DNA from 3 places in the Paeniglutamicibacter psychrophenolicus genome. Region 3 is predicted to be linked to each of the others. Evidence: riboswitches for the same ligand, from Rfam matches in the RefSeq annotation. Region 3 holds a riboswitch; each other region holds the start of a gene.
What was found. Region 3 has a riboswitch for S-adenosylmethionine ahead of JOF46_RS01300 (O-acetylhomoserine aminocarboxypropyltransferase/cysteine synthase family protein). Riboswitches for the same ligand answer to the same signal wherever they lie in the genome.
Positions count from the first base shown of each region.

Region 1: it holds a riboswitch for S-adenosylmethionine, as region 3 does, so the genes downstream of both, JOF46_RS20995 (hypothetical protein) here and JOF46_RS01300 (O-acetylhomoserine aminocarboxypropyltransferase/cysteine synthase family protein) in region 3, are expected to answer to the same signal.
Region 2: it holds a riboswitch for S-adenosylmethionine, as region 3 does, so the genes downstream of both, JOF46_RS18490 (bifunctional o-acetylhomoserine/o-acetylserine sulfhydrylase) here and JOF46_RS01300 (O-acetylhomoserine aminocarboxypropyltransferase/cysteine synthase family protein) in region 3, are expected to answer to the same signal.

Region 1 covers NZ_JAGIOE010000001.1:4,668,537-4,672,825, reverse strand. Annotated here, with positions in the region: gene JOF46_RS21005 (DUF222 domain-containing protein) at 1-260, opposite strand, end outside; gene JOF46_RS21000 (VIT1/CCC1 transporter family protein) at 457-1,560, opposite strand; gene JOF46_RS20995 (hypothetical protein) at 1,802-2,074, opposite strand; SAM riboswitch class IV at 2,095-2,206, opposite strand; gene JOF46_RS20990 (DinB family protein) at 2,219-2,797, opposite strand; gene JOF46_RS20985 (sodium:solute symporter family protein) at 2,892-4,289, opposite strand, start outside.
Region 2 covers NZ_JAGIOE010000001.1:4,083,152-4,087,440, forward strand. Annotated here, with positions in the region: gene JOF46_RS18480 (SHOCT domain-containing protein) at 1-65, shown strand, start outside; gene metX (homoserine O-acetyltransferase MetX) at 156-1,304, opposite strand; gene JOF46_RS18490 (bifunctional o-acetylhomoserine/o-acetylserine sulfhydrylase) at 1,301-2,644, opposite strand; SAM riboswitch class IV at 2,718-2,833, opposite strand; gene JOF46_RS18495 (VOC family protein) at 3,002-3,646, shown strand; gene JOF46_RS18500 (hypothetical protein) at 3,718-4,008, opposite strand; gene JOF46_RS18505 (hypothetical protein) at 4,093-4,289, opposite strand, start outside.
Region 3 covers NZ_JAGIOE010000001.1:317,851-322,139, reverse strand. Annotated here, with positions in the region: gene JOF46_RS01305 (CoA-binding protein) at 1-322, opposite strand, end outside; gene JOF46_RS01300 (O-acetylhomoserine aminocarboxypropyltransferase/cysteine synthase family protein) at 322-1,695, opposite strand; SAM riboswitch class I at 1,853-1,948, opposite strand; gene JOF46_RS01295 (histidine phosphatase family protein) at 2,080-2,631, shown strand; gene JOF46_RS01290 (methyltransferase domain-containing protein) at 2,665-3,312, shown strand; gene JOF46_RS22635 (LuxR C-terminal-related transcriptional regulator) at 3,405-4,289, shown strand, end outside.

The DNA.
Region 1 (4,289 bases), 4.4 Mb from region 3:
TTCGCCGTGGCGGCGCATTTCAAGGTCTCCAGGGCGCCAACTGCGGCCACCGCGTCATGGGTGCCGGTCAGCACCGGGGCCGCGTTCACGGCGGCGGCCAGGGACAGGATCCCCTCGGTGCCGGTGTGGGCCAGATGCTCGGCAACCAGTGCATCCATATCCGCACCGTCGGCCAGCAACGTTTCGTAGCCCAGGTCCTTCCCGGCTCCACCTGTGGCGGTGCCGGCTGAAGGGATGCCGCTCGATGACGTCGTTGCCATGTCTCCATTGTAGAACCGGGAATCGGGAAATGGAACAGTTTCTCAAGGAATTTAGAAAATATATTCGAGTCCTGTTGTGGACGATTTCTCCTCCGTACAAATGCCCCTTCGCTGGGCAACCGGGAGGAAAGGGCGCCGCCAGATCCCCGACCTTGGGGGATGGCAGCGCCCTGACATGGATTTTGCGGGGAAACCGCTAGGCCACGGATCCACCGAAGAGCAGCCCCAGGGCGTAGGTGACGCCCGCGGCGCCCAGGCCGATGGCCAGCTGGCGCAGCCCGCGCTTGGTCGGGGAAGCACCGGAGAGCAGGCCGACCACGCCCCCGGTGAGCAGCAGGGCGATGCCCACCAACAGCGCGGAGAGCATGATGGCAGGGGTTCCGCCCATGCCGAAGATGAACGGCAGGATCGGGATCACCGCGCCGGAGGCAAAGAAGCAGAACGACGAGGAGGCAGCTCCCATGGCCGAGCCGATTTCCTCGTGTTCCTGCGCCTCGGCGATGTCGGCCAGTTCGGGCTGAAGCGACAGCGAGGGGTTGCAGTCGCAGGAGTAGATGCCCATGCGTTCGGCGGCACGGTGGGCCGCGTCCTCGTCGCTCATGCCTCGGGCCTTGTAGACCAGCACCAGCTCGTTGGCGTCCAAATCCAGGTCCGGGGCGGCGGCCAGGGTCACCTGGGTGGGCTTGGACGCGGAGAGCAGCTCGCGCTGCGAGCGCACCGAGACGTACTCGCCGGCGGCCATCGACAGGGCGCCGGCGAGCAGTCCGGCAATGCCGGAAAAGAGCACCATCGAGGTGGCCACCCCGGTCGCGCCGATGCCCATGACCAGGGCGAGGTTCGAGACCAGGCCGTCGTTGGCGCCAAAGACCGCGGCGCGGAAGTTGCCCGAAAGCTGGTTGCGGCCCCGGGTGGCCAGGCCGCGCACGACCTCCTCGTGGACCAATTCGTCGGCGGCCATCTGGCGGCTGGCGTCGGTGTCCCCGGCATAGGGGGAGTTGCCCTCGGCGCGCTGGGCCAGGGCCAGCACGAAGACCGAGCCGAAGTGCCGGGCCAGGAAGCGGAGCATGGTGCGGCGGATCGAGGGGCTCATGGCCTTGCCGGCATGTTCGCCCAGCAGCGTGCGCCAGTGTTCCTCGTGGCGGGTTTCGGCCTCGGCCAGTCCCAGGAGGACCGCGCGTTCCTCGCCTTGGCGCTTGTTGGCCAGTTCGCGGTAGACCGCGCCCTCGGCGACTTCGTCGGCCAGGTACTTGCGCCAGCGTTTGATCTGGGCTGGGGTGGGGGTCGGCGCTTGCGGCGTCATGCTCTCATCCTCGTGTGGGCGTTCACGGCCTCGGGAGGCCATGCGATGGGGAGGCCCAGCGGGATTGTTTCTTGGGTGCGTTGGACCTCGGGCCACCAGTGTGTGGACCGAAGGTCTCGTTCGCCCGGACCAGGCGTTGCCGCCTCTGGCCCTGGGTGGATTGCCGGGTTACGACGTTGTAACCAGTATGTCGACGCACCGCTGTCCCGCCGCTGCCGGCGGGTCTGGGAACTACTCCCCTTCAACCCACGAGTGTAGCGTTCGGAAGGGTCCGGGAGAATTCGCTGAGGCTAAAAATCCGGGTCTGGCCAGTGGCGCAACCGGCCTTCGGGATGCGCACCACCAGTGCCCGGGCGTCGGGGTTCCAGCGCGGGGAGGCGACCGCGTTGGCCAGGTCCGCGGCGAGGGCTTCGGCCTCCGCGACGTGGAAGCGCAGCCAGGTGCCGTGGATGCGAAGTTCGAGGACCGAGCGGTGCACATCGAGCAGGGGCAGGACGGGGATGGAAGGTGCCATGGCGGGACGGGACGGCCTTTCGCTAGCTCTTGCCGGGGCCAAATGGACCGCGGCCGCTTCTTCATCCGAACCACCCATGAACCTGGGGTTGGTGCGCGTCTTAGTCGGAGCTTGCCGACGCGTCTCGTGAAGCTGGGTCCCACATTACCGCGATTCGGAGGCGCGCAGGATCTTTTCGTGTAGTTCGTTCCACGCAATGTCGTCATACGGCGGCATGTTGTCGTTGTCCCGGCGCATCCCGGTGGACCCGTCGATGAGCTCGCGCAGGATGTCGGCGTGCCCCGCATGGCGCGCGGTTTCCACGTTCATGTGCAGCATCAGCCGCCCGAGGGTGGTGTGGCGCCGTTCCCCGGGCCACCACGGAACGGTTGCCGGGGCGTCCAGGGACAGCGCGGCGATGTTGCGGTTCGCAGCCTCGATGGCCCGCCGGTAGAAGGCCAGGACCTCGGCGCACGGGACATCGGCCGAAACCCACATGTCCGCGCTGTCATCCGCATCGGCCTCCAGCGCCGCGTAGTGCTCGTCCGCGATGCTGAAGCCGAGGCATTGGACGAAGTATCCGTACTCCACGAACCCGAGGTGCTGGATCAGGCCCAGGATGCTGGTGCCCGTGGGCACCATGGGCCGTGTCAGCTCCTTGTCGCCGAGCCCCTCGGCCTTCCAGAGCATGGCTTGGCGGGAGTTGTTCAGGTACGTCGCCAGGTGGTCCTTGAAATCGTCCATGGGCCCAGCCTAGGAGCGCGGGGGCCGGTTGGGAATGGCCCCCTCCGGCGCGGTGCGCCAGAGGGGGCCATCGGTGGTGCGGTGCCGAAGGGACCTAGCGTCCGGAAACCTCGGAGAGGTCCACGCCCTCGGTGTCGCCCTGCCCGGCGACCCGCGCGTTCCAGTTGGTGATGACGGAGGGCTCGGTGGGCCGGGTCAGCAGCGAGACCACCACGTAGACCAGTGCCGAGGCGACAAGGCCGAAGTAGATCGGCTCGTTGGCGTAGATGCCGTCGAAGCGGTTCTCCGCCTGGATCTCCAGGGTGATCATGGTGCCCAGCGTGACGATGGTTCCGGCGGCCATGGAGGCGGCGGCGCCCAACCCGTTGCCGCGCTTCCAGATGAGCCCGCCGATGATGGCCACCAGCAGGCCGCCGACCAGGATGTCGTAGGCGATGGTCAGGGCCGCGACCACGTCGGAGACCATGATGGCCAGCACGATGGCGACCACGCCCAGCAGCAACACCCAGATGCGGTTGGCGCGCACGTCGTGCTCCGGGTTCTCGTTGGTGTTCACGTGCATCTGCTTGCCGAACCAGCTGGCCACGAACGGGGTGACGTCGGTGCGGGCAACGGTGGCCGCGGCAATCAGCGCGCCCGAGGCGGTGGACATCATCGCGGCGACGGCCGCGGCCAGCACCAGTCCGCCGATCGCGACGGGCAAAAGCTGGGTGGCAACCTCGGCGTAGACGACGTCCTTGCCGAGGTTGGCCACGTCGATCTCCGGAAGGGCGACGCGGGCGGCCAAGCCGATGACCGCGCCCGCTGCGCCGTAGAGCACGCAGTAGATGCCGGCGGTGGTGCCGCCCCAGCGGGCCACGGTCGGGGTCTTGGCGGTGAAGACGCGCTGCCAGATGTCCTGGCCGATGAGCAGGCCCAGGGTGTAGACCACGAAGTAGGTGATGATGGTCTGGACGCCGATGCCGTCCCAGGTGAAGAACTCGGCGCCGACGCGCTCACGGATCCCGGACATGCCGCCGGCTGCGTTCAATGCGAAGGGAAGCATCAGGAAGAAGATGCCCACGGTCTTGATGACGAACTGCACCTGGTCGGCCAGGGTGATCGACCACATGCCGCCGATGGTGGAGTAGATGACCACGATGACCCCGCCAATGGCGATGGCCATCCAGCGTTCCCAGCCGAAGAGGACCACGAAGATCGTCGCGTAGGCGCTGGTGGAGGTGGCGCAGAGCATCAGCGTGTAGGCGAGCATGACGACGCCCGAGGTGTTGGTTGCCGACTTGCTGCCGTAGCGCAGGGTGAGCATCTGCGAGACCGTGAAGATCTTCAGTCGCTGCAGCGTCGGCGCGAAGAGCAGCGAGAGCAGGATGACTCCGGTGCCGATCGCCACGACCAGCCACATGCCGGAGACGCCGAACTTGTAGCCAAGTCCCACGCCGCCCACGGTGGACGCGCCGCCCAAAACGACCGCGGCCATGGTCCCGGTGTAGAG
Region 2 (4,289 bases), 3.8 Mb from region 3:
CCCGCCGGGTGATCACGCCCGAGGAATACCAACAGGCACGGATGAAGATCCTGACCGAGGACTGAAGGAAAGAAAGACGGCCGGGCCCGAGGAAGGTTCCACTTCCTCGGGCCCCGGCCGCTTGTCCGCACCGCGGAAGTGCGGGCGAGAATGCGTCAGCTGAAGATCTCCCGCTTGAGCGGCTCGCTGAGCTGCTCGATGTCGGTCAGGAATCCGTCGTGGCCGATCGGCGAGGTGATGTATCTGACTTCACACGGGTTCGGCAGCGTCTTGGCCAGAAGCTCGGACTGCTCGGGCCAGTACAGGCGGTCCGAGTCGACGGCACCCACCAGGAAATTCACGCCTTCGAGCCTGCCCAGGGCATCCCGGAGCGATCCGTGCCCGCGGCCCACGTCGTGGCTCATCAAGGCCTCGGTCAGCACCAGGTAGCTGTTGGCATCGAAGCGACCCACCAGTTTGTCGGCCTGGTGGTCCAGGTAGCTTTCCACCTGGTATCGGCCCCGATCCAGGCCGGCGCTGGCCACCGGCTGCTCGGACCCCTGCGGGGCGCGGCCGAACCGCACATCCAGCTCGGCAGCCGTCCGGTAGGTGATGTGCGCAATGCGCCGTGCGATGCCCAGGCCTGCCGAAGGAACGCGTTCATTGGCGTAGTAGTCGCCCCCGGCAAAGTCCGGGTCCAACCGGATGGCCGCGGACTGCGCCTGCGCAAAGGCGATCTGCTCGGCCGAGGACTCGGCGGTGGCAGCGACCACCACGCAGTTGCGCACCCGTTCGGGGAACTCCACGGCCCATTCCAGGGCACGTGCTCCGCCCATGGAACCGCCCAGCACGGTGTGCCAGGCCTTGATGCCCAGCGCATCGGCAAGCCGCGCCTCCAGGCGCACCGAATCCTTGATGGTGGTGAAGGGAAAACGGGATCCCCAGGGCACGCCCTGCGGATCAAGGCTGGCCGGACCGGTGGAACCGGAGCAGCCGCCAACCATGTTGGCCGCCACAACAAAGTAGCGGTTGGTGTCCACGGTCTTGCCCGGGCCCACGAAACCATCCCACCAACCGGGTTCGGTCGATGCACCCCGGGCCACGTGGCTGTCGCCGGTCAGCGCATGGGCGATGTAGACGGCATTGGTGGCCTCGGCGTTCAGCGTGCCCCAGGTTTCATACCCCAGCACGATCTGCGGGAGCGTCGCACCGGTTTCGAAGGTGTAGGGCCCGGTAGGCAAGTGCCGCAGGATTCCGTCCGGCGCCTGGTCCAGCGCCGCGGCGGTTTCTGCGTCGTAGAGCACCACGTTGGTCTCCACGCTCACCGAGTGGCCTGCAGTTCAACATCGCCCAGCGAGGCCACGGCTTCGAAGCCCCCACGCAGGTCGGCGATGATGTCTGCAATGTTTTCGATGCCCACGCTCAGTCGGACCAGGCCCGGGGAAACACCTGCGGCGAGCTGCTCGGCCTCGGTGAGCTGGGAGTGCGTGGTGGAGGCCGGGTGGACCACCAGCGAGCGCACATCCCCCAGGTTGGCGACGTGGGAGTGCAGCTTCAACGCGTCGACGAAGCCCTGGCCTGCCTCGCGGCCGCCGGAAATCTCGAAGGAGACGATGGCGCCGGTGCCCTTGGGTCCGTACTTGCGTCCGCGCTCGAACCACGGGCTCGAGGGGATCCCGGCGTAAATGACGCGTTCGACCTGTGGCTGGGCCTCGAGCCATTCGGCCACTGCCACGGCGTTGGAGACGTGTCGCTCGATGCGCAGCGAGAGGGTCTCGAGCCCCTGGGCGATGAGGAAGGCGTTGAAGGGAGCAACCGCCGAGCCAAGGTCGCGCAGCAGCTGCACGCGCGCCTTGAGCACGTAGGCGAGGTTCGCACCCAGGGCACCGTCGACGCCCAGGTCCCGGGCGTACACCAGGCCGTTGTAGGACTCGTCGGGGGTGTTGAAACCGGGAAACTTCTCCGGATCGGCGGCAAAGTCGAAGTTGCCCGAATCAACGATGACCCCGGCCATCGCGGTGCCGTGCCCGCCGAGGTACTTGGTCGCCGAGTGCACGACGATGTCAGCTCCCCATTCGATGGGGCGGATCAGGTACGGGGTGGACAAGGTGTTGTCGACGATCAGCGGGACGCCTGCCTCGTGGGCAATCGCCGAGACGGCTTCGATGTCGAGCACGTCCTGGCGGGGGTTGGAAACCACTTCCCCGAAGAAGGCCTTGGTGTTTGGCTTGACAGCTGCCTTCCAGCCCTCGAGGTCGTCGGGTTCCGAGACGAAGGTGACCTCGATGCCGAGCTTGCGCAGCGTGTGCTTGAACAGGTTCTGGGTTCCGCCATAGAGGCTGGGGCTTGCAACGATGTGGTCGCCGGCCTCGGCAATGTTCAGGATCGCGAAGGTGGTTGCCGCCTGGCCCGAGGCCAGCAGCAGCGCACCCACGCCGCCCTCGAGGCTGGCGATGCGCTGTTCAACGGCATCCTGGGTGGGGTTGCCGATGCGCGTGTAGATGGGCCCCAGGTCGCCCAGGGCGAAGCGTGCCGCGGCGGTCTCCGCGCTCGGGAACACAAAGGCGGTGGTCTGGTAGATCGGCAGTGCGCGCGCGCCGGTCGTGGCGTCGGGCTCCTGCCCTGCGTGGATCTGACGTGTTTCAAAGGACCAGTCGTTAGACATTTCTTCCCCTTCAAGGATTCAAGGGGTATGCCCATGGCCGGCTCCGCGATGGAGTCGTTGATGTGCTGGGGCATTCCCGCGCTTGTCCCACGTCTTTTTGACGCGGGGCCTGGTCTTCACCCGGGGCACCCCACCGCGGTGGAGGGTTGCCGTTCAGCAAGCCGGGGCCTTCTGCTGAAACTCATGACCTTGTCAATAAGTCTGGCCCACGGCCCCGCAGCTCCGCAACCACGTCTCAAAATGTGACGAAACGATTCGACGCTACACCGCCCCTGCGCGTACCCCGAACAGCCAACCCGGACGCAAGTTAGGCAAACCTAAGTCGAGAGCCAGATCACAAAGTGCCATGATAGGCACATGATGAGGTTGGACCATGTAACTTACGCTTGTGGACCCGACGGCCTCGCGGCTACTGCCGCTCGGATCGGCGAGGCCCTTGGACTCGAATCTGTAAAGGGCGGTGTACACCCACGTTTTGGTACGCGCAATGTCATCTTCCCGATGAAGAATGGCCAGTACCTGGAAGTTGTTGAAGTCTTGAACCACCCGTCGTCGGACAAGGCGCCGTTTGGCCAGGCCGTTCGCGCCCGCTCCGAACTCGGTGGCGGCTGGATGGGCTGGTGCGTCGCTGTTGACGACCTGGCTCCGGCGGAAGCGCGGCTGGGCCGGGGTTCGGTTCCGGGCAACCGGAAATTCCCGGATGGACAGGAACTGACCTGGCGCCAGATCGGCATCAATGGCTTGATCGCCGATCCGCAGGTTCCCTACCTTCTGCGCTGGGATGACGGAACCGAGGACCTGCATCCGTCAAAGGCCCTGGAACCGGTTGGCAAGATCTCCTCGATCAGCATTGCCGGTTCCAGCGAACGCGTTGCCGACTGGCTCGGACAGCCCGAGCAGCTGCCTGTCGGCGAGGTCGTTGTCGATTGGCAGGCTCCCAACGGGACACCGGGTATCCTCTCGGTGACCTTTGAAACGCCAAAGGGATCTATCACGCTGTAGCGATGCAGTCGCAGGATTCTCCGCCAAGGCGGGGGCCGACCGGTTCACCGGCCGGCCCCCGCCTTGCTTCGTTAGTGGTTGGTACCGCCACCGGGTGTGTTGCCCTCGGCGGCGTTGCGCAGTTCGTCCTTCAGGATCTCGAAGTGCCTGACCATGATCGATCCGGCGGCCAGGAACAGGCCTCCCATGAACAATGCCAGTTGGAGGCACAGGGTCAGCGAGCGGACAATCCCCGGGCCCGGCAACGTCGTGTCGTAGTACCAGCTGGCGATCGGGTCTCCCAACAAGACGTAGGCCACTCCCGCCAGGAGCATCACCAATCCCAGCCGGAACATCGTTTGGGAGCTCAGGAGCCTGGGCATGTGGTTCCCGCCTTTCCGGGGTCGGCAATGGCGCTGCCGCACGTGCCCGAATCCGCCGTCGGTGCCGGTACCCGGGGCGGGCAGTCAGTCATCGGAGGACCCGGACCGCGGGGCCCCGCCTCCACGCACCCCTGCCACGGCTTCCTCGGCGGAGCGCACCACGAAGGACCCTGCCATCAGGAACAGGCCGCCGAAGAACGTGCCTTGCTGAAGCAGCGAGAAAAGCCCTCCCAGCATCGTGATTCCGGCGTTGTAGAAGCTGAACCGGGTGATCGCCCAGC
Region 3 (4,289 bases):
GGGTCTTGGCGCCGACGGCGATCGACTCGTCCAGGACGCCGGGCAAATCGTCGTGCTTGCGGAAGACCTCGACCAAATCCGGGGTCTCTGGCAGGTCCGCGAGCGACTTGTAGACCGGCTGGCCCAGGATCTCATCGAGCACCGGGTTCACGAAGTAGACCTTGTACTTGGAGCTGGAGAGCAGGTAGGTCGCCACGAAGTAGCTCGCGCGCGAGGGCTTGTTCGAGGCCCCCACGATCGCGATCGACTTGGTGTTGCGCAGGATCTCCAGGCGCTCGGCCGCGTTCGGGCCGACCCAGCTGCGGGTATCTGTGGCGGTCATTACTTGGCTCCCGTCACGGCGGCCGCGCGAGCCGCATCGATGGAGCAGGCAGCCCCGTCGTAGGTTTCCTCGGCAGGAGCATTGGCAACCTGCTGCGAGGCGGTCAGCGCCTGGTCGAGGTCCCAGAGGATGTCCTCGAGGTCCTCGAGGCCCACCGAGAAGCGGATCAGGTCCTCGGGAACACCCGCGGCAGCCAGCTGCTCGGTGCTCAGCTGCTGGTGCGTGGTGGAGGCAGGGTGCAGCACCAGGGTGCGCACATCCCCGATGTTGGCCAGGTGGCTGGCCAGCTGCAGCGCCTCGATGAAGGCGGTGCCTGCGGCGCGGCCGCCCTTGACTCCGAAGCTGAACACCGAGCCGACACCCAGGGGCAGCAGCTCCTTCGCTCGCTCGAAGTGCGGGTGGGAGGGCAGTCCCGCGAAGTTCACGTAGGAGATGCGCGGGTCGTTTTCCAGCCATTGCGCCACGGCCTTGGCGTTGGAAAGGTGCGAGTCCATGCGCTGGGGCAGGGTTTCGACGCCCTGCAGCAGCTGGAACGCGGACTGCGCCGGAAGCGCCGGTCCGATGTCGCGCAACTGCTCGGAACGCAGCTTGGTCAGGAATCCGTACTCGCCGAAGTTGTCCCACCAGGAGACGTTGCCGTAGGAGGCGACCGGTTCGGTCATGGTCGGGAACTTGCCGTTGCCCCAGTTGAAGGTGCCGGCCTCCACGACGACGCCGCCCAGGGTGGTGCCGTGGCCGCCGAGGAACTTGGTGGCCGAATGGATCACGATGTCCGCGCCATGCTCGATCGGGCGCAGCAGGTACGGCGGGGTCAGCGTCGAGTCGACCACCAGCGGCAGGCCCGCGGCGTGTGCGACCTCTGCCAGGCCCTTGAGGTCGGCGATGTCGCCGGAGGGGTTGGCGACGACCTCGGTGTAGATCGCCTTGGTGTTTTCCCGGATCGCCGCGGCGAATTCCGCCGGGTCCGTGGAATCGATGAAGGTGGTCTCGACGCCGAAGCGGCGCAGCGTCACGTCAAGTTGCGTGATGGTGCCGCCGTAGAGCTTCGAGGAGGCCACGATGTGGTCCCCGGCGCCGGCCAGCGCGGCGAAGGTGATGAACTCGGCGGCCATGCCCGAGCCGGTGGCCACCGCGCCGATGCCGCCCTCGAGGGACGCGATGCGTTCCTCGAATGCCGCAACCGTGGGGTTGCCGATGCGCGAGTAGATGTTGCCGTACTTTTGCAGCGCAAAGAGGTTCGCGGCGTCGTCGGAGTCCTTGAAGACAAACGAGGTGGTCTGGTAGATCGGCACGGCACGGGAACCGTGCTCGGCGTCCGGGGTGCCGCCGGCGTGAAGTGCGCGCGTGCGGAATCCAAATTGATGTTCGGCCATGATCGGTGGCTGACTCCTTGCATGTGCGGGCGCGGCCTTCCACTGCCAGTGGATGCCATGCCCTGAGGGGGGTGGGGCTGTGTTGCGTGGTTTCCCGGGGTCAATGCAGGGTCGATGCCGTGGCGGGGCCCGGCACTCCCAAAGATTGCTTGCGCGCTCTCCATCGCTTCTGGCGGTAGCACCTGGTCCACCGGAGTGTGGAAGGTTGCTGCGGCGTCACTGAACCAGATCTCTCGGCCGCTCGGGATGGTGGTCTGCCATCCATTGTGGCAAGAAAACCGCCCGCGGCCAAAGAATGTGAGCTTAGGTTGCGGACGCGGGGAGGCAAATCGAAGATCCTGCATCCGGAACTGCCGGCAAACCGCGCCCGGTAGGCTTGGGGGCATGAGTGCAACATTGGTTTTGGTTCGGCACGGTGAGACCGCCTGGAACGCCGAGGGCCGCCTCCAGGGGCAAACGGATATTCCGCTCAACGACCTGGGCCGCGAACAGGCCCACGTCGCGGGCCAGGAACTCGGCTCCGGATCCTGGGACGTGCTGGTCTCCTCGTCGCTCGAGCGTGCAGTCGAGACGGCGGAACTGATCGGGCAGAACCTGGGTCTCGCGCTGACCGAAAAGCTCGATGGCCTGCAGGAACGCAGCTACGGGCAGGCCGAGGGCGAGGTGGTCCGCGACCTGCCGCGCGAGAGGATCGACCAGCTGCTGCAATCGGCCGAACCCGAGGACGCGGTGGCAACCCGCGGCCTGGCTGTGCTGCACGAACTGATCCAGCGCCACGAGGGCCGGAACATCATCGCGGTGGCCCACGGAACGCTGATCCGCCTGGCCCTGGACACCATCGGCGGCGGACCCAAGCGCCCCATCATGCGCAACGGCGAAATCGTGCACGTCGACGTGCACAAGCTGCGCGAGCATTTCCGCGAGGCCGTGCACTAGAAAAGACCGCTCCGGCGGGCGCACCATGTGTGCATGAACGAAACGTTTTTCGGGGACCCCGAATACTATGCGCGCTTTGCGCGTGCCTATGACGCGATGGTCGGCTCAAGGCTGTACAACCAGATGTTCTGGGGTGCCGATCCCCGGCAATACACCGCCTTCGCGGCCCGGGCGATCGGCTCGGGAACCGGCCCGATGCTGGAGGTGGCCGTCGGCACGGCGCAGGCCACCGCGGCCCTTCACGTGGCCAGCGCCCGGATAACAACCCTGGTGGACATGAGCGCGCCGATGCTCAAGCTGGCCGGACAGGCCATCACCGAGGCGGCTGGCGGGACCCTGCCCGAACGGATCACCCTGGAATGCCGGGACATGCTTGAACCGCCCCAGGACCTGCGCTACGAGACGATCCTGGGGCTCGGGCTGCTGCACCTGGTCCCGGATGTCGCTGCCACCGTCCGGGCGCTTGGCCGGCAGCTGGAGGATCACGGAAAACTGTTCCTGGCCTCATTGGTCAAGGGCCCGCGACGGTCCAACGCCTACCTGGGCTTGCTGAAGGCGCACGGCGACATCGCGGTGGCGCGCACGGCCGGTGAGCTCTTTGACGAGGTGCGGGACGCCGGGCTGGGACAGGTCACCGTGACACGCCGCGGGGCCATGGGCTACGTGGAGATTTCGCTCTAGCCGCGAGGCCAAACAACGCAGCCCAAGACCGTCTCGACGCGGCGGCCACCGTACCTCGCAACTGCGGTATTCTGGCCGCAGAGGTGGTCGTCGTGGCGACAAACGGGGCCTTGGAACAGGGCCGTGAAAGCTTTGCGGGGCAAGATTGGAAGGCCGCGCACAGAGGCCTTTCCGCGGCGCGGAACCAGGCGCCGCTGGACGGAACGGACCTGCTCCGCCTGGCCATCGCGGCCTATCTGCTGGGCTTCGACGCCGAAAGCCGCGACAACCTTGAACGCGCGTACCACGGCCAGATGGCCGCCGGACGGTTTCCCGAGGCGGTGCGTGCGGCGTTTTGGCTGGTGCTTGAGTTGGCCCTGGGCGGCGACGTGGCCCGGGCGCAAGGCTGGATGGCCAATGCCCGGCGATTGCTGCCGCACTGCCGGCCCGATTGCGCCGAGCAGATGCTGATGCTGATTCCCGAGGCCCTCTTTCAGCTGGATTCCGATCCCGGTTCCGCCCTGGTCGCATCGACCACGGCGCTTGAGGCAGGGGAACGGCTTGGCGACGCGGAGCTGCTGGCCCTGGGGATCCTGGGACGCAGCCAGGCACTGATCCGGCTCGGACGGATCGCCGAGGCCCTGCCGCTGATCGACGAGGCCATGCTGGTGGTCACTCGCGATCCGGTGTGCCCGATCGCCGTGGGAATCGTCTACTGTGCCGCGATCTCCGAATGCCAGGACGTCTTCGATCTGCGCCGTGCCCGGGAATGGACCGAAGCCCTGGGTGATTGGTGCGACCACCAGCCCGACCTGGTCCCATACCGCGGGCAGTGCTTGGTGCACCGCGCCCAGCTGATGCGCCTTCGCGGCGAGCTGGACAGAGCTGCGGCGGAGGCCGCCCGTGCCGCGGACTGGCTGGCCAGGCCGCGGCACCCGGCCCTCGGGATGGCCCACTACGAGCTGGGCGAACTCGAACGGATCCGGGGTGACGCCGCG